DNA from 4 places in the Bradyrhizobium sp. USDA 4506 genome. Region 1 is predicted to be linked to each of the others. Evidence: predicted binding sites of a transcription regulator. Region 1 holds the regulator's gene; each other region holds the start of a gene.

The links. Region 1 encodes LexA, which represses DNA repair genes until DNA is damaged. Its sites were predicted from a motif close to TGTTCNNNNTGTGTTCNG; they were not measured.
Region 2: the regulator LexA is predicted to act here: its motif matches at 3,549-3,566, upstream of ACVIHF_RS35125 (YifB family Mg chelatase-like AAA ATPase).
Region 3: the regulator LexA is predicted to act here: its motif matches at 4,138-4,155, upstream of ACVIHF_RS41400 (ribonuclease T2 family protein).
Region 4: the regulator LexA is predicted to act here: its motif matches at 2,249-2,266, upstream of ACVIHF_RS31990 (ATP-dependent Clp protease adaptor ClpS).

The regions. Positions count from the first base shown of each region.
Region 1 covers NZ_JBSSBM010000002.1:2,998,691-3,004,452, forward strand. The annotation lists gene ACVIHF_RS16260 (serine hydroxymethyltransferase) at 1-655, shown strand, start outside; gene ACVIHF_RS16265 (hypothetical protein) at 743-898, shown strand; gene ACVIHF_RS16270 (HAD family hydrolase) at 1,352-1,978, shown strand; gene ACVIHF_RS16275 (molybdopterin molybdotransferase MoeA) at 2,005-3,216, shown strand; gene lexA (transcriptional repressor LexA) at 3,460-4,164, shown strand; gene ACVIHF_RS16285 (hypothetical protein) at 4,421-4,849, shown strand; gene ACVIHF_RS16290 (hypothetical protein) at 4,995-5,222, shown strand; partial or broken gene ACVIHF_RS16295 (ComEC/Rec2 family competence protein) at 5,219-5,762, opposite strand, start outside.
Region 2 covers NZ_JBSSBM010000002.1:7,000,643-7,006,404, reverse strand. The annotation lists gene fsrB (siderophore utilization protein FsrB) at 1-876, opposite strand, end outside; gene ACVIHF_RS35130 (TonB-dependent siderophore receptor) at 903-2,894, opposite strand; gene ACVIHF_RS35125 (YifB family Mg chelatase-like AAA ATPase) at 3,618-5,156, shown strand; gene ACVIHF_RS35120 (hypothetical protein) at 5,276-5,762, shown strand, end outside.
Region 3 covers NZ_JBSSBM010000002.1:8,330,142-8,335,903, reverse strand. The annotation lists gene ACVIHF_RS41420 (TonB-dependent siderophore receptor) at 1-1,677, opposite strand, end outside; gene ACVIHF_RS41415 (DUF3617 domain-containing protein) at 2,568-3,098, opposite strand; gene ACVIHF_RS41410 (hypothetical protein) at 3,142-3,441, opposite strand; gene ACVIHF_RS41405 (hypothetical protein) at 3,608-4,084, shown strand; gene ACVIHF_RS41400 (ribonuclease T2 family protein) at 4,199-4,885, shown strand; gene ACVIHF_RS41395 (23S rRNA (adenine(2030)-N(6))-methyltransferase RlmJ) at 5,121-5,762, shown strand, end outside.
Region 4 covers NZ_JBSSBM010000002.1:6,322,320-6,328,081, forward strand. The annotation lists gene ACVIHF_RS31985 (mechanosensitive ion channel family protein) at 1-1,980, opposite strand, end outside; gene ACVIHF_RS31990 (ATP-dependent Clp protease adaptor ClpS) at 2,295-4,025, shown strand; gene ACVIHF_RS31995 (tetratricopeptide repeat protein) at 4,033-5,762, opposite strand, start outside.

The DNA.
Region 1 (5,762 bases):
CGGCGGCCTGATCGCCGGCAACGCCTTGCGCAATCCGCTCGATGCGGGTTTCGACGTGATGACGACGACATCGCACAAGACGCTTCGCGGGCCGCGCGGCGGCATCGTTCTCTGTCGCCGGGAGTTCGCCGGCAAGATCGACGCGTCGGTGTTTCCGGGACTGCAGGGAGGTCCGCACATGAACGTTGTGGCCGGAACCGCGGTCACGCTGAAGAAGGCATCGACGTCCGATTTTCAGGCCTATGCAAGACTGGTCATGCGCAACGCGAAGGTCCTGGCCGAAGCGTTGATGGAACGCGGCATGACGTTGATCACCGGCGGAACCGACAATCACATGATGGTTGTGGATACGGTGGCCAGCGTCGGCCTGGACGGCGGCGCGGCCGAGAACATTCTCGACGCCGTCGGGATCACCGCAAACAAGCAGATCATTCCCGACGATCCGCGGCCGCCGCTCAGGCCGAGCGGCATCCGCCTCGGGACGCCGGCGGCGACCACGCGCGGCATGGGCGAGCCCGAAATGCGCCTGATCGCCGAACTCACTGCGGAATCCCTCCGGTCGAAGGGAGATGCAGCGGTCGTCAAGCGACTGAGGTCGAACAGCGTCGAGATGTGCCGCGCTTTCCCCGTTCCGGGGATCGCACCGCCCTCATAGGCGGCCGACCCGCATTCCTGTTCCGCATTCGTCGCGTCACTCGGCAGGTCGTGAAGGTTCCCGGGGGAAGGACCGGAACGGAAATTGATGCTGTTCGTTGGACCGCATGATCTCGAAGACGGAGCGTCCAACGCCGTGACCCGGAAAACCTTGCAAGCACGCTCGGAACAGGCGCTCGTCGTCATCATTCTCAGCACCGGTGCGCTGATCGGTTACCTCGGCTTGGCACTGTCCAGGCTGTGAGAGCTACGTCCGGCGGGCACCAAGCCACCGCGGGCGTCAGGCCGCGGCAAGCATCAAGTCGCTTGGTGCGCTGAAAGCTCGTGCGTGCGTGCCACTGAGTTGCCCGACGCGGCAAGCCAAGCCCCGCAGCAAAAATATAGGGTGAAAAGAGCAAGGCTCGGACAGATCATGTCGCGAGAATGCGGATGTTTGACGCACAAGCGACGACACCCGCCGTCGTCCCGGCGAAGGCCGGGAGCCATTACCCCAAATCTCAATTGTTGCGCGACGCTGGGGCCACAGCTTCCTCTCAACAACCCAACCCTGTGGTTATGGGTCCCGGCCTTCGCCGGGACGACGGTGTGCGCGGGAACAGTCTCGCGATGAATGCAACGCCACGCACAATCCACACACCGGTCACTGAAATCGAGGACATTGCCGCCTGCCCGCAATTCTCGTACACGGTTTCACGCAATGACCTCGCAATTCTCTCCCAACTCCGTCGACGTGCTGCTGTTCGATATCGGCCGCGTCGTGCTCGACATCAACTTTGACAAGGTGATGGCGCACTGGGCGCAGCATGCCGGCTGTGCGCCCGCCGAGCTCGCCACGCGCTTTGTCGTCGACGACAGTTTCAAGCATCATGAGATCGGCCGGATCGACGACGCGGCATTCTTCGAGAATCTGCGCCGGACGCTCGGCATCAACATCACGGACGCCCAGTTCCTCGAAGGCTGGAACGCGATCTTCACCGGCGAGATGCCGGGCATCGCCCCGCTGCTCGCGGCGGCCGCCAAGCGGATGCCGCTCTACGCCTTCTCCAACACCAATCCGGCCCATGTCGCGCATTTCTCGGTCACCCATGCCGAGCTGCTCAGCCATTTCCGCAACGTCTTCCTGTCCTCGAGCATCGGCTTCCGCAAACCCGACGCCGAGGCCTACGATCATGTGGTAAAAGCCATCGGCGTGCCGGCGTCGCGGATCCTGTTCTTCGACGACCTGGCCGCCAATATCGAAGGTGCGCGGGCGCGCGGCCTTCATGCTATCCACGTGACGTCGACGGATGACGTGGCAAGGGCTTTGACCGCACTTGGAATTTGAACATTAAGAATTGAGGAGCTCTGAGCGTGGCCCTGATGCCGGTTGCCGATGCCCTGTCCGCCGTCCTCGCCGGCGCCGAACCGCTGCCGGAGGAGATGGTCGCGCTCGATGCCGCCTACCACCGCACGCTTGCGCACGACCTCGCGGCGCTCCGCACCCAGCCGCCGCAGCCGATGTCGGCGATGGACGGCTATGCGGTGCGCGCCGCCGATGCGGCTGATCTAAAGGCCCGGCTCAAGGTGATCGGCGAAGTCGCCGCCGGCCGGCCGTTCGAGCGGACGGTCGGCGCCGGCGAGGCGGTGCGGATCTTCACCGGCGGCGTGATCCCCAATGGCGCCGACGCGGTGATCATCCAGGAGGACACCGCCGTCGACGGCGACCACATCACGATCACGGAGGCCGCCAGCGTCGGGCGGCACATCCGCCCGGCTGGGGTCGACTTCCGTGAGGGCGAGGTGCTGCTCGCCGGCGGCAGCCGCCTGTCCGACCGCGCGCTGTCGCTGGCGGCCGCCATGAACTATCCGGAACTTGCGGTGCGCCGCCGCCCGAAGGTCGCGGTGCTGGCGACCGGCGACGAGCTGGTGATGCCGGGCTCGCAGCCCGGTCCCGGCCAGATCGTCTATTCCAACGGCTACGCGCTGCGAGCGCTGGCGCGCGCCGAAGGCGCCGAGACCGTCGACCTCGGCGTTGCCGCCGACACGGCAGAGGCGACCACGGCGGGCATCCGCCGGGCACGCGAGGCCGGCGCCGATGTCCTCATCACGACAGGCGGCGCCTCGGTCGGCGACCACGATCTCGTCAAGCGGTCGCTGGAAGCCGAGGGCGTCGAGATGGCGTTCTGGCGGATTGCGATGCGGCCCGGCAAGCCGATGATGCATGGCCGGCTCGGCGCGATGCGGGTGATCGGTCTGCCCGGCAATCCGGTGTCGTCCTATGTCTGCGCCTTCCTGTTCCTGGTGCCGTTGATTCGGGCGCTGAGCGGCCGGAAAGTGATTCATCATCGCCGCGCGAGCGCCCTGCTCGGCCGCGACCTCGCAGCCAACGACCAGCGCGAGGACTATCTGCGTGCGCGTCTCGAAGCGCGCGAGGACGGCACGCTGATCGCAACGCCGGTGACGCAGCAGGACTCGTCGCTGCTCGGGAATCTCGCTGCGGCACGGGCACTTCTCGTGCGCCCGCCGTTCGCGGCGGCGGCCGTCGAAGGCAGCGAATGCGAGATCCTGACACTGCCCGAATAGGGTTTTCGCGCCCCGCCGATTGTGCGTTGCCCGACACGTTCACCGGAAATTAAGTGGTTGCGGAACACATATCGAACATATAGTGTCCGTTCATGATTTGTTTCGAGTACTGGTGTCTACAATCGGGAAGCCGCGTGGAAGCAGGTGCATCGAGCACATGCTCCTGAGGTCAGGCCCGGCCTGCAGGCCCCACCAGAAGAGTCTCGGAATCGAACGACGCTATCAACCGGGGGAATACTCGAGATGCTCACGCGCAAACAGTACGAACTACTGCGTTTCATCAATGAACGTCTGAAAGAGGCCGGCGTACCGCCCTCCTTCGACGAGATGAAGGATGCGCTCGACCTGCGCTCGAAGTCCGGTATCCACCGCCTGATCACTGCGCTGGAGGAGCGCGGCTTCATCCGCCGCCTGCCGAACCGCGCCCGCGCCATCGAGGTCATCAAGCTGCCCGAACTCTCGGCCGGCGGCGGCAACGGCCGCCGCGGCTTCACGCCCAGCGTCATCGAAGGCACCCTCGGCCGGCGCGCCAGCACGCCGCCGATTGCCGAGGACGACGGCAACCGTCCGGTCGCGGTCCCCGTGATGGGCCGGATCGCCGCCGGTACGCCGATCGAGGCGCTGCAGACCCGCAGCCACACCATCAGCGTGCCGCCCGACATGCTCGGTGCCGGCGAGCACTATGCGCTCGAGGTGCGCGGCGACTCGATGGTCGATGCCGGCATCCTCGACGGCGACATGGCGCTGATCCAGCGCAACGACGTCGCCAATACCGGCGACATCGTGGTGGCGCTGATCGACGAGGAGGAAGCCACCCTGAAGCGCTTCCGCCGCCGCGGCGCATCGATCGCGCTCGAGCCGGCCAACACCGCCTATGAAGTGCGCATCCTGCCGCCGAACCGGGTCCGCATCCAGGGCAAGCTGATCGGCCTTTATCGCAAATACTGAATTGCAAATACTTGCGGCGGCCGGGAACGAGCAACACGTCGGATCGTTCCTTGCATGATAGTGTAGCGTACGGCCTGCCCGATGCGCTCCGATACCTCTCGCGCAGCGTCGCGTGTTTGTGATCGGAGCGATCTCGGACCAGTCGTACAATCGCCCAGAAACGAGCAGACGCTCGTTCGCTATCGTCCACTCTGGTAGAGGCCCTAATGCCTCAAGGAGAGGCACGGGTCGCTACCTCGAAATGAGGAGCCATCCGATGTGTGACTATAGTCTGCACGCCGTGGCATCGCGCCCCGCCATTGTCGGAGAGACGCTGATCACGACGACGTTCCGCGGCACGTCGACCCGCGGCTTTGCTTCGGAGAATGACCCCACTGTCGCGGTCTGCATGCTGCCGGGCACCGAGCTCGCTTTCGCCGAGAACGTTCGCTACGACAGCCGCTGGATCTGGACCAAGACGCTGAACTATCGCGTCGGCGTGTTCAACGAAGTCGAGCCCGACGTGCCTGATCGGCATCATGACGCGGTCGAATTCCCCGACGGCAGCCATGTGCTGGTGACCCAGCTGGTCGAGGGACAGCGCGTTAGCGTGCTGCAATTGCCGGCGCTGCATCCGCCGGTCGAGCAGAAGCCGAAGGTTGTGGAGCGGCGGCCCTCCGCATTCGCAACGCTGTTTTTGGGTTGAGCGCATCGTCGCCGCGGAATGAGCTGTTCGGCGGCGGATGACCTAAGCAATTTCGGGCGACCCCGGACTCCCGCTTCCGGGGCGCAGAAGGAGATTTGCGTCGGCCGGCGCCTTGGCGCATCATCGGGCACGGAGGACGTGCGCGGTGGTCGATAAGGTCACATGGCAAAAGGCTGGACGCGTCACGGAACCGGGCCGCTACATGTTCCGGTTCGGTTGGCTGACGGTAACGGCCGACGACCTGAAAGTCTGGGAGCAATTTCCCGAGGCTTCCTTCACCCTCGTCAAGAAGCCCGACGCCGGCCCCGACTCCGACGAATACCATCTCGGCCTGTTCGAGCTGCCGAGCGGCCCCTCGCCGGACCACGGCTAATCATCGCCCTGCAGATCGGTCTCGGCCGGCGTCGCATCCACCGCAGGCCGCGGCGCGGCGGCGGGCGCGCGCAGCGTCGTTTCGCTCTCGCCGTCGCCGGGAACTGCCGGCGACCACGGCCGGTCGATCCCGCCGGGCTTGACCGCATCGACGGCGTAGCCGTCCCTGATCCTTCGCAGCACCAGCGCGCCGTGGCGGCGCAGCCGCTCGGCATCGATCACCGATGCCGCGCAGCCCTGCGGCGCCGGCCGCGCCGTCACGATCAGGGCTGCGCGCTCGCAGTCGTCCGCCAGCGCCTCCGGCCGGGTCGCCAGCGCGACGAAGACGCCGCCGGGTCCCTGGGTCACGCAGCCGCCGGCATCGCACGAGACGCCCTCGCCGAGCGACGCATCGGTGGCGGTGCGCGCGTCGGCGTCCGCCGCCAGCCACTCCTTGACCAAAAATGCATCCTTGGCGCTGTGCATCAGATGCAGCCACCCGTCACCGCCACGCACCGCGACGTTGCGGCCGTCGCCCGAGATCAGCACGTCCGGCTGCGGC
Region 2 (5,762 bases), 4.0 Mb from region 1:
CGTGGCGATTTCCGCATAGGCCATCCTTGGCTCGATCGGATCGTCGAGATGACGGTATGGCCGCTGCTCGTAGGGTGTCGGCGTGTAGTTGGACACGGTCTTCATCAACGGCGAGAACACCTCGAAATATAGGTTGAGCGAGAATGCCGTGAATGCGATCACGAACAGCAACGCCCAGGTCCACAGGCTGAAGGCGCGATGAATGTCGAAATTGATTCGATAGGCGCTGCCCGAGGTCTTGATCTTCCAGGCCGGTGCCCAGCGGGTCCAGAAACTCTTGCCGCGCGGGCCCGGTATCGCCGACGCCCGCTCAGCCCTTGCGCGCCGCCGCGACGGCAGGGTCAGGTGGAAGCCGACGAAACAATCGATCGTCCAGATCACGGCGATGACACCGAGGAAGCGCATGCCCCAGCGATCGCTGCCCCAGAATTCGGGGATGTGCATCGTGTAATGCAGCTTGTAGAGGAATGAGACGAAGTTTTCGCGGGTCACCGGCCAGACCGCGCCCCAATAGCGGCGTCCGAGCTCGACGCCGGTGTTGGGATCGAGGAAGACCTGGTTGTAGTCGAGCGTGTAGCGCTTGCCGGTCGCCGGATCGATCCGCGGCAGCACGAAGAACCACAACGATTCGCCTTTCTCCGCCGTCATGAACATGTGGACGACGCGGGCGCGATGATCGCGCTGCTCGATCAGCCGGGCGAGCTCGACCGACGGGATCGCCGGTCCGGAGCTCGTCACCTCGAACAGCTTCCTGTTGAGCACATCGTCGATCTCGTGATCCCACGAGATGATCGCGCCGGTGACGCCCGAGAAGAACAGGAAGGCCGCGGTGAGAAGGCCCGCCCAGCGATGCAGTCGTCCGAAGATGGGTCTCATGGGGATTTCAGCAAGTTGTGGGGTGATCACCAGCGATAGGTCAGCTTCGCGATCGCCTTGCGGCCCTCGGCGTAGAAGCAGCTGGTGTTGCCGTAGCAGGCTGCCACGTAGCGCGTGTCGGCGAGGTTGGTGACGTTGAGCGAGAGGCGATAATTGTCCCTGGTATAGGCGACGAGCGCATCGACGACCGTCGACGCCGGCACCTTGAAGGTGTTGGCATCGTCACCGAACGTCGATCCGACATAGCGGACGCCGGCCCCGAACTGGACCCCGGCGAGCGGACCGCCCTGAACGGTGTAATCGCCCCACAGCGAGAAACGGTTGAGCGGCACCGTGGTCGGCGCCTTGCCGACATTGACGGGATCCTTGGTGACTTCAGCGTCGACATAGGCGTAGCCGCCCCGGATGTTGACGCCCTCGACCAGCGTCGCGGTGCCTTCGAGCTCGACGCCGCGCGACCTGACTTCGCCAGTCTGCTCGGCGAAATAGAACGGCGGGGCGTAGGTGACGACGTTGGATCGGGTCAGATCGAACGCAGCCAGCGTGATCAGCGCATTGATGCCGACCGGCTGGTACTTGACACCGACTTCGTACTGCACGCCGGACTCCGGCTTCAGCAGATCGCCGGCGGCGTTGATGCTCAGCACCGGCAGGAATGATTCCGAATAGCTGAAATAGGGCGCGATGCCGTTGTCGAAATTGTACATCACGGCGGCGCGGCCGGTGAATGCCGAGGCGTCGGTCGACGTCGACGTTTTCGCGAGATTGTTGTCGAGGTCCGTGGTGACGAAATCCTGCCGCCCGCCAAGCAGGAACGACAGCCGGCCGAGCCTGATCTGGTCCTGCAGATAGAGGCCGGCCTGCGACTGCTTGATGCCGGTGTCGTCATACGGTCCGTTGTTGGTCCAGCTGTTGGTATAGACCGGCGCGAAGACGTTGAGCTTGCCGGTGCTGTAGCTCGAGGCCATGTCGCGGAACGAGGTGTTGCGGTAATCGACGCCGAACAGCGTCGTGTGGCTCAGCATGCCGGTGACGAACTTGCCCTGCAGCTGGTTGTCGACCGCGAAGGAACCGATCGTCGAGCTGCCGCCGGCGCCGGCGCGCGACAGCAGGCCCGCGGCCTCGTCGGCCGCCGATGCATAGCCGGTGCCGTAGAAACTCTTCTGCTCGTTGTGCATCCACGAATAGCGCAGGTTCTGGCGGAACGTCAGCGCCTCGTTGAAGTCGTGCGACAGCATGTAGCCGACGGAGGATTGCTCGGTGTCGAACTGGTTGAAGCCGGGCTCGCCGACGAAGCGCGTGTTCGGAATGTAGCGGCCGTTATTGGCCCAGACGGTGCCGGACGGCGGCAGGAATTGCAGGCCCCAGCCGGTGCGTTCCTTCTGGTAGTTCGCGAGGAAGGTGATCGTGGTGTCCTCATTCGGCTTCACGGTGACGGCGGGCGCGATGAAGACGCGATTGTCCTTGGTGTAGTCGACCTGGGTCTCGCCATCGCGCGCGACGCCGGTCAGGCGCCACAGCACCGTCCCTTCCTTGTTGGCGCGGCCGCCGATATCGAACTCGCCCTGATAGCGGTTGAAGCTGCCGCCCGACAGCGACACTTCCCCGAACTCGCGCGCGGTCGGCAGCTTGCTGACATAGTTGAGGATGCCGCCGGTGCCGCTGCCGCCGAACATCGCCGACGATGGCCCCTTCAGGACCTCGAGGCGCTCGGCACCGTACGGATCGAGCCCGAGGAAGTGCACATAGTTGCTGCTCGGCAGCCGCAGGCCGTCGAGATAGAGGCCCGGCATCGTCATGTCGAAGCCGCGGATCTGCAGGCCGCCGAAGCGGGTGTCCGATCCGCCATTCACGTCGCCGCTGACGCCTGCGGTGTAGCGCAATGCCGCGCCCACCGATTCCGCACCCTGGTTCCTGATCTGGTCCGTCGTGACGACCGAGATCGATTGCGGGATTTCGATCAGCGGCGTGTCGGTCTTGGTCGCCGTGCCCGAACGCGTGGCAACGAACCCGTCCACTGGACCGCCGGCTCGCTCGCCGGCGCCGGCACCGGATCGTGCCGCCGCTGGCGGCGTCGCCTGCTGGGATCGAGCCACGCGGTTGGCGCGGCTCGCGCGTGCGGTCACCGGACGACGAACCGGTTTTGCATTCGCGGTGATCGCGCGCTGCTGAGGCGCGTCCACGCTCACCGGCGGCAGTTCCGATTGCGCGTCGGCGCGTTCGGCCGTGACGCCTGCGGCAAGGACGGCGGCGGTACACAGACCGATCGTTCGCAGCGCTGGATGTTGACGGGTGGAATGCGAAGCAAGTCGATCGATCACGCGAAGGCGCCCCTGATGTCAGCCTGGATGGATTTGTGATCCGGCTCTACAGCGCGGGGCTCGCGAGTACAGACCTCGGCAGTTGGAATAGATCGAGACTGCGCGCGCGATCAGTGTGCGATCGCTGAAACAGCGGGGAAATCGACGACGCGCTGCGACAATAAGCGCGCGATGCTCATCGTGCTGGAATGATTCTTGAGAATGATTCCTGCAGTTGTCGACGATGCGAGCTGTGTTCGATCGCGCGAGGCGCGCGTCATCGCGCGCGACGCCCGACGCTTCCGCACCGGCCGGAAGCGGATGCGCCGCGCGGTGAATTGGTACCGGGCGACCAGCCCTCGGTGTCGCGAACGTTCTTGTAATGTTCTTGCACTTGCCGCTCGGTTCCGCTACCTTCGATTGCGGAAGAATAGGGGCAGCATGGTTCAGCGCGTTTCCACCGTCGCATTCGAGGGGATCGAGGCCCGCGCGGTCGACGTGCAGGTCCAGGTTGCGCCGGGATTGCCGGCATTCGCGATCGTCGGCCTGCCCGACAAGGCGGTGTCGGAAGCCCGCGAACGCGTGCGTTCGGCGCTGATCGCCTCCGGCCTCGCGCTTCCCGCCCGCCGCATTACCGTCAACCTCGCACCCGCTGACCTGCCCAAGGAGGGCAGCCATTACGACCTGCCGATCGCGCTCGGCCTGATGGCGGCGATCGGCGCGATCCCGCCGGATGCGCTGAACGGCTTCACCGTGCTCGGCGAGCTCGGGCTCGACGGCTCGCTCGCGCCGGTGGCGGGCGTGCTGCCCGCGGCAATCGGCGCCAATTCGCGCGACGAGGGATTGATCTGCCCGGCCGCCTGCGGCTCGGAAGCCGCCTGGGCCAGTCCGGACATCCAGATCATCGCGGCAGATTCGCTGATCCAGATCGCCAACCACTTCAAGGGCACGCAGGTGCTGTCGCGGCCGCAGCCGAAGGTGCATGAGCGCGAGGAAACGCTTTTGGACCTGCGCGACATCAAGGGCCAGGAGAGCGCGAAACGCGCGCTCGAGATCGCCGCCGCCGGCGGTCATCATCTTCTGATGATCGGCTCGCCCGGCGCCGGCAAATCGATGCTGGCGGCGCGACTGCCCTCGATCCTGCCGCCGCTGTCGCCGTCGGAGCTGCTCGAAGTCTCGATGATCGCCTCGGTTGCCGGCGAGATCCGCGACGGCGCCCTGACCGCGCGACGCCCGTTCCGCAGCCCGCATCATTCCGCCAGCATGGCCGCGCTGACCGGCGGCGGCATGCGCGCCAAACCGGGCGAGATCTCGCTGGCGCATCAGGGCGTGCTGTTCCTCGACGAATTGCCGGAGTTCGATCCGCGCGTGCTGGATTCGCTGCGTCAGCCGCTGGAGAACGGCGAGGTTTCGGTGAGCCGGGCCAACCACCGCGTCACCTATCCGGCGCGCTTCATGCTGGTCGCGGCCATGAACCCGTGCCGTTGCGGCCATGCCTATGAGCCCGGCTATTCCTGCAAGCGCGGCCGGCTCGACCGCTGCACCGCCGACTACCAGATGCGGATCTCCGGCCCGCTGATGGATCGCATCGACCTGCGGATCGAGGTGCCCGCCGTGACTGCGGCTGATCTGATCCTGCCGCCGCCGGCGGAGGGATCGGCCGAGGTCGCCGACCGTGTTGCGGCCGCGCGCGACATCCAGCTCGCGCGCTATGCGGCAGCCGGCATGCCGCATGTCCGCACCAATGCGGAAGCGCCGAGCTCGCTGCTCGAGACCATCGCGCAGCCCGACGCCCATGGACAGAAGCTGCTCCGCGAGGCCGCCGACAACATGCACCTCACCGCGCGCGGCTATCACCGCGTGCTGCGGGTGGCGCGCACGCTTGCCGATCTCGACGGCGCCGAGACGATCGGCCGGCTGCATCTCGCCGAAGCGCTGTCTTATCGTGCATTGGCCGACGATTTGCGTCGCGCCGCGTGATCTCCGCCGACTTCCGGCCGGTGCCCGCCGCGTCAACGTGACAGTAACCACTCTCATTTACGCTCCGCAAACCATAAGCACCGCGATCGGCGGCAAGCTTGGGTCGAGCGAGTTGTGTCATGTTGCGTTTGAAGATTTTGACCTCGGTGGTCCCCCTTGCCGTGGCCGCGGTCCTTGCCCGCGCCGAATTCCTGCCGGGCCCCCGGCCCTGCATCGAGGTGGGCGGCGCCACGATGCAGATCGCATCGATCCCCTGGCTGGCGCAGCTTCACGTCAGCTTCACTGACGACCCCAGCCAGGCCACCGTCCGGGTCCAGATCGCCGACAGCGCCGACGCCGCCGACTTCACCGTGATCGACGACATCGACGACGCCGAGGCCGGCGCCTGCGAGAGCAGCGCGACGGCGCAGCTGATCGGGATTTCCGGCGATGCCTCGGCAACCGGCCCCGTCATCTATCTGACGCGTGATGCTGGCCCGTCCGACTACCGTGTCTTCGTGCAATCGAAGACGTTCTCGGTGCGGGATGCCGCGGCCTTGATCGTCAGCGCCCGCGCCGGACACCGCCGCCTTGAAGCCGCATCGCCCGCACCTGACACGCGCGTCC
Region 3 (5,762 bases), 5.3 Mb from region 1:
CTGCCCGGTCGCTGCCTGGAATGCCATGTTGTTCGGATCGGTACGCAGCACATTGTCCTGCGTGATGTCGAACACCGCGGCGGTCAACAGCACCGGAACGTTCGGCATCTGGTACTTGATGCCCACTTCCTTCTGCTCGCCGGTGGTCGGCCTGAACGGCAATCCGGATGCGTCGATGCCGACCTGCGGGGCGAATGCCGTCGCGTAGCTGATATAGGGCGCAATGCCATTGTCGAAGACGTAGCTCAGGCCCGCACGGCCCGTGAAGGCGGTCGCCTTCTGCGTTGACGGCACGCCGTCGAGACCCGCGGTCGTGGTCTGCGACACCCAGCTCTGGCGGCCGTTGAGCGTCAGAATAAAGCCTCCGAGCTTGGCCTGCTCCTGCGCATAGACACCGACCTCGTCGGTCGACTGCTTGTTGAAGATCGAGAATGCCGGCGTCGCGATGGCCTGGGCGCCGTAGTTCATGGTCAGGAGATTGAGATCGGGCGCCGGGCCGTAACCGATCTTGTCGTTGTAGTAGGAGTGACCGTAGTCGACGCCGAACAGCACGGTATTCTTGATCGCGCCGAGCATGAACTTGGCCTCGGCCTGATTGTCGAGCGTCACCGTGTTGAAGCTGTCCAGGATCCGCCACGCGGACCGCGACGCCAGATTGGTGCTGCTGTCGATTGAATCGATCTGGGTGTATTTCGCGTCGACGTCGACCTGGTAGAAGCGGAAGTTCTGCCGCACCGTCCACACGTCGTCGACATTATGCTCGAACGCGTAGCCGATGCGATATTGCTTCTGATCCATCGCGCTGAACGCCGGATCATTCGAATAGATGTTGGTCAACTGTCCGTCAGGCGTGCGGAAATTGCCGATGCTGGCGGCGGTTCGGCTCTTTTGATATTCGCTGAGGATGGTGAAGGACGTGTCGGCGTCCGGCCGCCAGGTCAGCGCCGGCGCGATATAGGCGCGATCGTCGTCGTTGCCGGGGTACCAGGTCTTTGCGTCGCGAAGCAGGCCCGTCAGCCGGTAGTACAGCTGATCGCTGCCGGGCACCGGACCACCGACATCGAAACTGCCCTGGTAACGGTCGTAGGTGCCGCCCTGCAGCTGCACCTCACCGAATGCCGTCAACGGCGGCCGCTTGGTCGTGACATCCACGATGCCTCCCGGAGAGCCGAGGCCATAGAGGCCCGAGGCTGGTCCGCGGAGGATCGACACGCTGTCGAGACCGTAAGGTTCGATCTTGGGAATTGCGAAGTTGCCGCCGCCGTGGCGCAGGCCGTCGCGATAGATCCCTGTATAGGTCGCGTCGAAGCCACGGATGTAGAAACTATCGAACCTTGGATCATAGCCGAACGCCGTGGTCGTCACGCCGGGCGTGTAGCTGACGGCGTCCTTGAGCGTCTGAACGTTGCGATCCCTTAGCTCCTTTTGCGTCACGACCGAAAGCGACTGCGGCGTTTCGATCAGCGCTGTGCTGGTCTTGGTGCCGGCCGTGCTCGCGGTTGCGACGTACCCCGTGGTCGTACCGATCGCGCCTCCTGTGCCTTGCGACCGCGGAGCCTGGCTCCGGGCGGGCGCCGCGGCACTGCGGCGCCGGTTCGCCGCGACCGCGCGCGAAGTCCTGGTGTTCTGGCTTGAAACGACGGCACCGCGCTTCCTTGCGGCGCCAGGTTCATCCACCGTCACTGCGGGAAGTTCGCTGACATTGCTCTGCGGAGGACTTGTCTGCGCCTGAGCGCTGGCGACGTCTGCACCCATTGGCACAAGTATGACCGAACCGAGTAGCGCCGCATTGATCGCAGCCGTTGATGCGAGCAAGCCGCGCTTGCTCCGCAACGAAGCCGTTCCCACCGAACAAATCCCCACATTGCCTTACGCCGACATCGATCGAGTCGCGTTTGCGACAAGGCCGACATCGATTGGGGCGGACTTCTATCGGCGGGATGATCGAAATTCCACACGCGCAAAATAGAATCGATGGAAGCAGCAACGAAGCGCAACACTGGAGTGATTCAAGATGCGCATCACTGGAACGATTCAAAACGACATGTTGGCGCGTCAGGCTTTCGACACGACGAATGCGATGCGCGTCGTCTCTCGCAGAGAGTCTCGAACGCGGGAGCACGCGGCGATCATTCAATGATGTTGCATCCCGTCGACGTCATCGCGCGCCAAGGAGCGCACGAACGCGGTGAACCGTCATCTCCGCGCAAAGGCTATCGCATTTCGTGGCGGCGTGCTCGTGGCCATCCTTCGAGACGCCCGCCTTCGGCGGGCTCCTCAGGATGAGGTCTTGTTCTGCGGCACAATAGTAGACCCTCATGGTGAGGAGCGCCGCTTGCGGCGCGTCTCGAACCACGAGGCCAAGCACTTGCGCGGTCGCCAAGGGGCATATGCGATAGCCCTGGGGGTGACGGGAAGGATCAGATGGATTGCGCATCGCGTCAGCGCAAGGTTGCTCCGCATTTTCGTCGCGAGCTACTCGAAATGATGGTGCGGCAAGCGGCGCAGCCTCTCAGCGTGCGAGGCGATGCATTCAGGCGCGCGGCAACAGCCGGATGCGCTGCGCGCTACTTCTGCTTGGGCAGGAGGCCCTTCAGCTTTTCCATGTCCTTGACGTTCATCTTCATGCCGCCGGGCATGATGATGTCGCCGGCCTTCTGGTCGCTCTTGCAGGCGCCGAGCCATTTCGCCTCGATGGTCATCGTGGTGTCGCGCGAGCCGGCCGCGCCGCCCTCGGCATGGGAGGCGCTCTTCACCGTGTAGGCGGAATTAAAATCGCCGACGATCTCGGCATGGCTCTGCATCGTCATGCCGGCGACGCTGCAGACGCTGTCGCTGACATAGCCGGTCGCGGTCTTCTGGATATCCTGCTTCGAGCAGACTTCCTTGGCCATCGGCGAGGCCGCCGCGCTCATCTCCTTGTCGGTGGTCTCGTCGGTGCAGTGCTGCATGGTGATTTCGGGCATCGGCCCGCCGGTGCGCACCATCTTCATCTCCCACAGACCGGCCTTGCGGATCGGCAGGTCGACGGCACTTGCGGCGCCAGCGGACAGGACAAGGCACACAGCCGAACCAAGCAAGGCAAGCTGTCGGGTCATGCGGTCGGCTCCCGGCTGAACGATCGAAAGATCCGGTGCGCGCTCAGTAGAGCGTGCGCAGCGGCCTCTGGGCTGCGCCATAGGGCACCCAGCGACAGGCGAAAGAGATGTAGCCGCCCGGATAGTTCTGCATCGCAAGGAACTTAACCACCTTGCCGTAGGAGGCGCAGTGATCGACTGCGAGTTGCCGGGCGTCGCTCTGGGTCGCCAGCGTATAGGCGATGATACCGCCGGTATCATTGCCCTTGAACGGCGGTACCGGCTGCATCCAATCCGCCCGCGCCGGCACAACGGCCAGCATCCCGCAAACGGCAACCAGGCACGCGGCCAATTTCCTTCGCATCGCAGACTCCATTTCGCTTCGAGCCAACATAGAGTGCGCCGGCGACCGTGAAAAGAACGAGCCGGCTCCCCAAAGTGGACTTCTCCGCAGGTGTTGCCGCCCTGCACTTGACCTTGCCGGGGCTTCGCGGCACCGTCCGCGGCATCGGATAATCGGGTGGATTCCCATGCGCAACCTGTTCAACTCCCGCAATAAACTCGGCCGCAAGCTCGGCCTCGGCGCCGCACTCGTGGTCGGCCTGCTGGCTTTCGGGGGTACGGCCCAGGCCGCCAATCCGCTCGAAATGAACTTCTGGCTGTCCGGCCCGCGCTATGACGGCAATGTGGCCCCATGCGAGAAGGCCCTGACGGTCATCAGCACGCAATTCCAGGAAAAGGAAGCCACCTTCTGGAATTCGCCGCTCGTGATCACCGGCTTCAACGGGATTCACGAAACCGCCTTCCGTCCCTGGCAGTCCGACAATATTCCGCGCCGTTATTGCACGGGCGAGGCGATGCTGAGCGACGGCAAGGTGCGCAAGGTGCACTATTCGATCATCGAGGATGGCGGCTTTGCCAGCATCAATCAGGGCGTCGAATGGTGCGTCGCGGGGCTCGACCGCAACTGGGCCTATAACCCGTCCTGCAAGGCCGCCCGGCCCTGATCTCCGACCAGACTGCTCAAGCAGGAGCCGCCGCCATTTGGACGGCGGCTTTTTGTTCTTGAAATGTTCTCGCGGCCTGCTAGGCTCCGGGCGGTCGAGTGAGGGGAGCATTTGATGCCTCGGTTGGACACGATTTCCCGATTTTTGATTTCGGTTGCTATTATTCTGTGCGGTGCGGTCGGGGCGTCGGCCCAGGATCGCCGCCAGAATGCGCCCGGTGAGTTCGATTTCTACGTGCTGTCGCTGTCGTGGTCGCCCTCGTTCTGCGAGGCGGCGAGCGAGCGCGGCAACAACGGCCGCGGCACGCAGGCGCAGTGCGGCGGACGGCCCTATTCCTTCGTGGTGCACGGCCTCTGGCCGCAATATGAGCGGGGCTTTCCGGAATACTGCCAGCGGCCCTCGCCGCGACTCGCCCGCAGCATCATGAGCTCGATGCTCGACCTGATGCCGGCGCCCGGGCTGATCTACAACGAGTGGGACAAGCACGGCACCTGCTCCGGTCTCGGCGAACGCGCCTATTTCGAAGCCATCCGCAAGGCCCGCGCCACGGTGAAGATCCCCGAGGAATTCCTGCAATTGTCGGAGCCGAAGACGGTCGCACCCGACGAGCTGGAAACGGCGTTCATCAAGGTCAATCCGGGCCTCAGCAACTCCGCGATCTCGGTGACCTGTGACAGCAAGCGGCTCAGCGAGGTGCGGATCTGCCTCAGCAAGGATCTGCAATTCCGCTCCTGCGAGGAAATCGATCGCCGCGCCTGCCGCCGCGATCAGGTGCTGATGCCGCCGGTTCGCGGCGGCTGAAACTCTCTGCGTCATGGCCGGCAGACCCGCGCTGCGCGTCGTCGCGCAGAACGCCCCGGCCACCTGCGCCATCGTGAAACAAGCAGGATAAGGCGCAGATGCCCGGGAGCCGGCTACGCCAAGGCTTCGCCGAGCCCGCACGTTAACCCCGCCGAAGCTTTAGCGAAGGCCGGGACAAGCCCGGGCATGACGAGTACAACATGCGCACTCTTTGGGAGCGCAGCACGATCATCACATGAACTACCGTCACGCCTTTCATGCCGGCAGCTTTGCCGACGTCATCAAGCACATCGTGCTGGTGCGCATGCTCACCTATCTGCAGGACAAGCCGGCGCCGTTCCGCGTCATCGACACCCATGCCGGCGCCGGCCTCTATGATTTGACGTCGAGCGAAGCGCAGCGCGGCGGCGAATGGCTCACCGGCATCGCCCGGCTGATGCAGGCGCGGCTCTCCGACCAGGCATTGCCGCTGATCGCGCCCTATCTCGACATCGTCAGAGCATTCAATCCGAAAGGCGACCTGAAAGCCTATCCTGGTTCGCCGTTGATCGCGCGGGCGCTGCTGCGTCCGCAAGATCGCCTCACCGCCTGCGAGATCGAACCGACGGCGCGCAAACAACTGATCGACGCCTTGCGACGCGACGCGCAAGCGCGCGTCGTCGATCTCGACGGCTGGATGGCGCTGCCCGCATTCGTGCCGCCGAACGAACGGCGCGGCCTGGTGCTGATCGATCCGCCGTTCGAAGCGAAGGACGAGTTCGAGCGGCTGGCCAGTGCTTTCACGGAAGCGTACGCGAAGTGGCCGACCGGCTCGTATCTTTTGTGGTACCCCGTAAAAACCCGGAGAGCCACCGACGAGCTAACGCGCAGTGTGGCC
Region 4 (5,762 bases), 3.3 Mb from region 1:
GCGGCTGGAGTTGGTGATCGTGGTCACCGCGCTGAACGGCACCACGTGCACCGAGCCGTCGCCGGCGCGCAGCCGCATGGTGCGGATCGAGACGTTCTCGACCACGCCCGAGAGGCCCGACACCGTGACGTTGTCACCGACCTGCACGGTGTTCTCGATCAGGAGGAACAGCCCGGTAATGAGGTCCTGCACCAGCTTCTGCGAGCCGAAGCCGATCGCGATGCCGACGATGCCGGCGCCGGCGAGCAGCGGCGCGACATTGACGCCGATCTCGCTGAGCGCCGTGAGGCCGACCACCGCGACGATCATGCAGAACAGCGCGGTGCGCAGCATCGGCTGGAAGGTGCGCAGGCGCGCGGCGCGGGCGTAATGCCCCTCGCGCGACAGGGTGTCGATCTGCCGGTCCATCAGCGCATTGGCGACTTCCCAGATCACGGCCGCGGCCAGCGCGGCAATGCCGATCGTCACCAGCGCCGAGATCAGGCGGCTTCCGATCTGGCCGCCATAGAACCAGACGATGGCATCGACGCCCCAGACCTCGAGCAGCGCGACGAAGCCAATGAAGGCGATCACTGCCGTGACCACCTTGCGCAGCAGCGGCAGATAGCGGTTGGCGCGGGTCTCGAGCCCCGGGAAGCGCTGGATCAGCTCCGGGCTGATGCGGAAGCCGCGATCGATCAGGCTCAGCACCACCATGGTGACGAGGCGGGTGACCAGCAGCACCGCGACGGTGCCGACGAAATACTGCAGCAGCAGCGAGTAGCCGTTGCGGATGTTGAGCGCCCACACTGCCCACAGCGCGAGGTCGAGCGCGATCGCCAGCACATGCCAGAGCGCCGCGAGCCGGTTGCGCGTCCGCGCCGCAAGCCCGGTGCGATCGGCCGGCGCGCGAATGGCGTCGGCGACCTGGCGGCGGCACTGCAGGATGATGACGACGACGAACAGATGCACGACCAGCATCACGAGCCGGATCAGCGCGGCATAGCCGGCGCGATGCAGCCCGAGCAGCAGCGCGACATTGGCAAAGGCGATGCCCGAGACGCCGACGGCGACGATGCGCCGGGCCCAGATCTCGATATAGGCCGCGGTTTCGGCACGGACGCGGAACAGGCCGAACGGTCCCGCCAGCGCGCGCACCGCGCAGATCAAGACGCGCGAGAACACATAGGCGTTGACGACGGCAAGGATCACGAGCCGCGTGGTCGACTGATCGCCGATCTCGGTGCCGAGCAGCGCGGTGGCGATGCCGCCGAATACGACGACCGGCAGCAATTCAAGTAGCAGGCGTCCAAGCACGAAGGGCAGCCGGACCAGCGACTGCCAGGCCCGCGCCAGGCTGAGCCGGCGCCGCTGCAACTCGGGCGCCGGCGTGACGTCGGCAACCGACGACGGCGGATCGACGCTGGCGAGCGTCTGCACCGGCATGCGCGCGGTCTGCGGCAGCCGCGCTTCCAGGAACGCGACCGGCCGCTTGATCAGGCGGAACACCACCCATTCGGCGGCCAGCGCGCAGCCGAACACCAGCGCCAGCTTCCAGGCGATATCGATCAAGAGGCCATAGGCGACCGGATCATTGGCGGTGCGCACGAACCAGTAATAGAACGCCGGGAAATGTGTCAGCGTGCGCGCGACGTCGGCGACCTCGCGCGACATCTCGCCGACCTGTTCGGACACCATCAGCAACAGCTGTGCGCCGAGGCTGTCGGCGGTGAGCGGGATCGGCGAATGCTGCTCGGGCGCAGGCGCCGGCTGCGCCGCCGCCTGCGGCGAGGCATTGGCGATGGCGCGCAGCGTGTTGATGATCTCGCCGCGCTTCTTGTCGTCCTGCAGCGTGTCGAGCGCACGTTTCGCCTGCTCGGGCGTCAGCGCGTCGCCGATAGCGGGTTGCGGCGGCGCCGGCTTGGTGGCCGGCTGCGCCAGCGCGGGAGAGACGAACAAGGTGAAGACGAGAAGCAGCGCAAGGCGAAGTTTGTGCGACACGAGGGCCTCATAAAATAACTGCGCGACCGCAAACCCTTGGGAGGAATCTGCTCTCGCGCTCGCGCCATGTCGGATACTCCTTTTCGCCCCGATGGTGTGTCGGAAGTTTGCCGCTGTGACGGCCATCTCTTGGCATTTGCCGCAACACAATCGTCACAGGCGTTGAGCCGCGTTTACACTTCCAGTGCGCGTTCCCGGCCGATCGGCTCACTACACGTCAGGGATGAGACGGCAGAATCTTTCGCTTGACGCGCAGGAGCCGCCGTGATGTTCTTATTTTGTTCTTTTGTTCCCGATTGCGTTTCGGGGGTCTCATGCACGACGTGTTTAGCGACGACGGTCCGGTGCGGCTCTTCATTCACGACGACGATGAAACCCCGCTGGAATTCGTGCAGGATTTGTTGCGTACGGTGTTTGGGAAATCCGAGCAGGAAGCCATCGCCTCCGCTGCCTTGATCGAGGCCAAGGGCGCCATTCCGTGCGGCCCCTTTCCGGGACCGGTCGCGCGAGCCATCTTCAACTCGGCGAAGTGGCTGATCCGCTCCAACGGCCAGCCGTTGATGATCACCACCGAGTCGGCCGACGCCAGCCGCCCCTGCGATCTCTGCGAAGCCCCGAGGGCCGTGACGGAGATTCTGATCTCCGGTACGACTGCGTCGCTGTGCAGCGACTGCCTGCTCGCTGCACGGCGCAGCTCGGAAGAATTGCCGGGCGAGACGTTTCGGTCCGCTTACGTTGCGCTCGACTGGCATTTCGCCGGCGTGCCACGCAACCTGATCGTGACACGGGCGCGACAGTTTCCGGGCCACATGCGCGCCGACGTTCAGGTCGCAATCGACAAGCTGTTCACCGATCCAATCCACTTCTTCGGCATCCATGAAGAATATCGCTACGAGACGCTGGACTTCGCGGCGCTGATGAAGGCCGGCCGCAATGCGCCGGCGATCGCGCCGCCGCAATATCGCGATGTCGATATCGGCGAGGCCGAGCCGGTGAAATGCCTCGCCAATGGACTATGGCTGTGCCGAACCGGCGAACTGCGCTACGCCGTGCTGCTGACCTTCCATCGCGAATATGATCACGAACCGTCGCTGCGAATCGAGCTCGCGTTGCCCGCCGGGGCGACCGGCAACGCTTTCGTGCAGCGCACTTTCGCCGAGCTGGAAGCCGCCGTGCATGCAGCGCGATCCTATCGCGGCAAGATCCTGTCGCTTGAGGATGGCGCCAATTATCGCGGACGTTCGCGTGGCTTGACCGTGCATCGCCTGCCGACGGTCGCTCGCGATGATGTGATCCTGCCGGACCGGACGCTGCGGCTGCTCGATCGCAATGTGCTCGGCTTTGTCGAAAGCCGCGATCTGCTGCGCGAGCTTGGCCAGTCGACCCGCAAGGGCATCCTGCTCTACGGCCCGCCCGGCACCGGCAAGACCCACACCATCCGCTATCTCGCCACCAACCTGCCGGATCACACCACGCTGATCATCACCGCCGAGCAGGTCGGGCTGCTCGGCGCCTATATGAACCTCGCACGGCTGCTGCAGCCGACCATGGTCGTGATCGAGGACGTCGACCTGATCGCGCGCGACCGCGAGGACATGGGCGGGCCGTGCGAGGAATCCCTGCTCAACAAGCTGCTCAACGAGATGGACGGCCTGAAGGAGGATTGCGACATCCTGTTCGTGCTGACCTCCAACCGTCCCGAAGAGCTGGAGAGCGCGCTGGCCGGCCGGCCCGGCCGCATCGACCAGGCCATCGAGGTGCCGCTGCCCGACGAGACCGGACGCGGCAAGCTGATCCGGCTCTACGGCAAGGGCCTGCCGCTCGAACAGCCCGTCATCGACGACGCCGTGCGACGCACCGAAGGCGTCAGCGCCGCCTTCATCAAGGAGCTGATGCGCCGTCTCGCCCAGGCCAGCATTGTCAGGGACGGCGGCCGCGAGGTCACCTCCTCCGACGTCGACGGCGCGGTGAACGAAATGCTGTTCGACGGCGGCCGGCTCAACGCCAAGCTGCTCGGCGGCGCGCAGGGGATGAGTGCGGGGTGATGGCCGATCACTTCGCCGCTGCCGGCAACAGCAACTCCCGCTCGCCGGCCGCAACGCGCGCAAGCTCTTCCGACACGCGCGCGAGCACGCGGTCCCAGGCCTGCGGCTTGTCCTGGCGGAACAACCGCATGGTCGGATACCAGGGCGTGTCGGCGCGGTCGCGCAGCCAGCGCCAGTCGAGCGCGTAGGGACACAACATCCAGACCGGGCGGCCAAGGGCGCCGGCGAGATGCGCCACCGAGGTGTCGACGGCGATGACGAGATCGAGCGCGCAGACGGCCGCCGCGGTGTCGGCGAAATCGCCGAGCGTCGGCGCGAGGTCGACGATACCTGCGCCAAGACGCCGCAGCACCGGAGCATCGTCCGGCCGCGGCTCCTTCTGCAGGCTGTAGAGCTGCACGCCCGATGTGACCAGCCGCGGCAGCACGGCGTCCGCCGGCAGCGAGCGCTGGCGGTCGCCCTTGTGCCTGGGATTGCCGGCCCAAACCACGCCGACCTTCAGCGCGGTCACGCCGGCGAGCGCCTCGCGCCAGCGCGCAAGCTTGCCGGCATCCGCCCGCAGATAGGATGTCGCTGCGGGAATGGTCTCGACGGTGGTGCGGAAGATCCGCGGCAGACTGAGCAGCGGCAGTTGCAGATCGAACGGCGGCAACGGCTCGCCGCGCGCGAACACCGCGACATCAGGCAGCATCGGCCGCAGCAGCGCGACCAGCGCCGGCTGCACCTGCAGAATGATCCGGCCGCCTCTGCCCGTCAGCATCGGCACATAGCGGACGAAATTGATGGCGTCGCCGAGTCCATATTCGGCAAACAGCAGCAGCGTACGTCCGGCGAGCGGCTCGCCCTGCCATTCCGGCTCGTCGAACACGGGATCGCCGTCGCTGAGCATCTTGGTCTTGCGGCGCCACCGATACTCCTCAAAGCCCTCCTCGAACTCGCCGTTCATCAGGAGGAAATGCGCGTGGTTGTAGTGCGCGAGCGGCTGCTTGGGATCGAGCGTAATCGCCCGGCGCGAGGCCACCAGCGCCGCATCGATCTCGCCGGCATTGCGCAGCGCGACCGCGAGGTTGGCGTGGCCCTTGGCATAGAGCGGCTCGAGCTCGATGGCGCGCCGATGCGCGGCGACCGCAGCCTCGACCAGGTTCTGCGCCTCGAAGATGATCCCGAGATTGGTGTGCGCGGCGGCGTAGTCCGGCTTCAGCGCCAGTGTGAGCTCCGCGCAGGCGATGGCGTCGTCGACCTGTCCGAGCTCGAACAGGCAGGCGCCGAGATTGTTGAGGATGACGTGATCGGACGGGTCGCGGGCCGAGACCTGCCGATAGATGCGGACAGCCTCCTCGCGCTCGCCCGCCTCGTGCTGCACCATCGCCAGCAGGCGCTGCGGCGCGATGTTGCCGGGCTCGAGTGCGATCGCGCGGCGGTAGTGCAGGATTGCGTCCGCCAGCAAGCCCTGGCGATAGAGCGCCGCGCCGAGGCCGCAATGCAGTCCGGCATTGTCAGGATCCGCGGCAAGTCCGCGGCGATAGGCCGTGGCGGCCGCTTCGTGCCTTTTCTGATCGCTCAGCACATTGCCGAGGTTGAGCCAAACGCCGCGGTAGACCGGATCGCGCGCGATCACCTCGCGATAGGCCTGTTCCGCCTCGACCGGCCGCTGCTGCCCGGCCAGCGCGACAGCGAGGTTGAACCGCGCCCGCGTCAGCCCACCATCGAGCCCAATCGCGCGCCGGAACGCGGTCT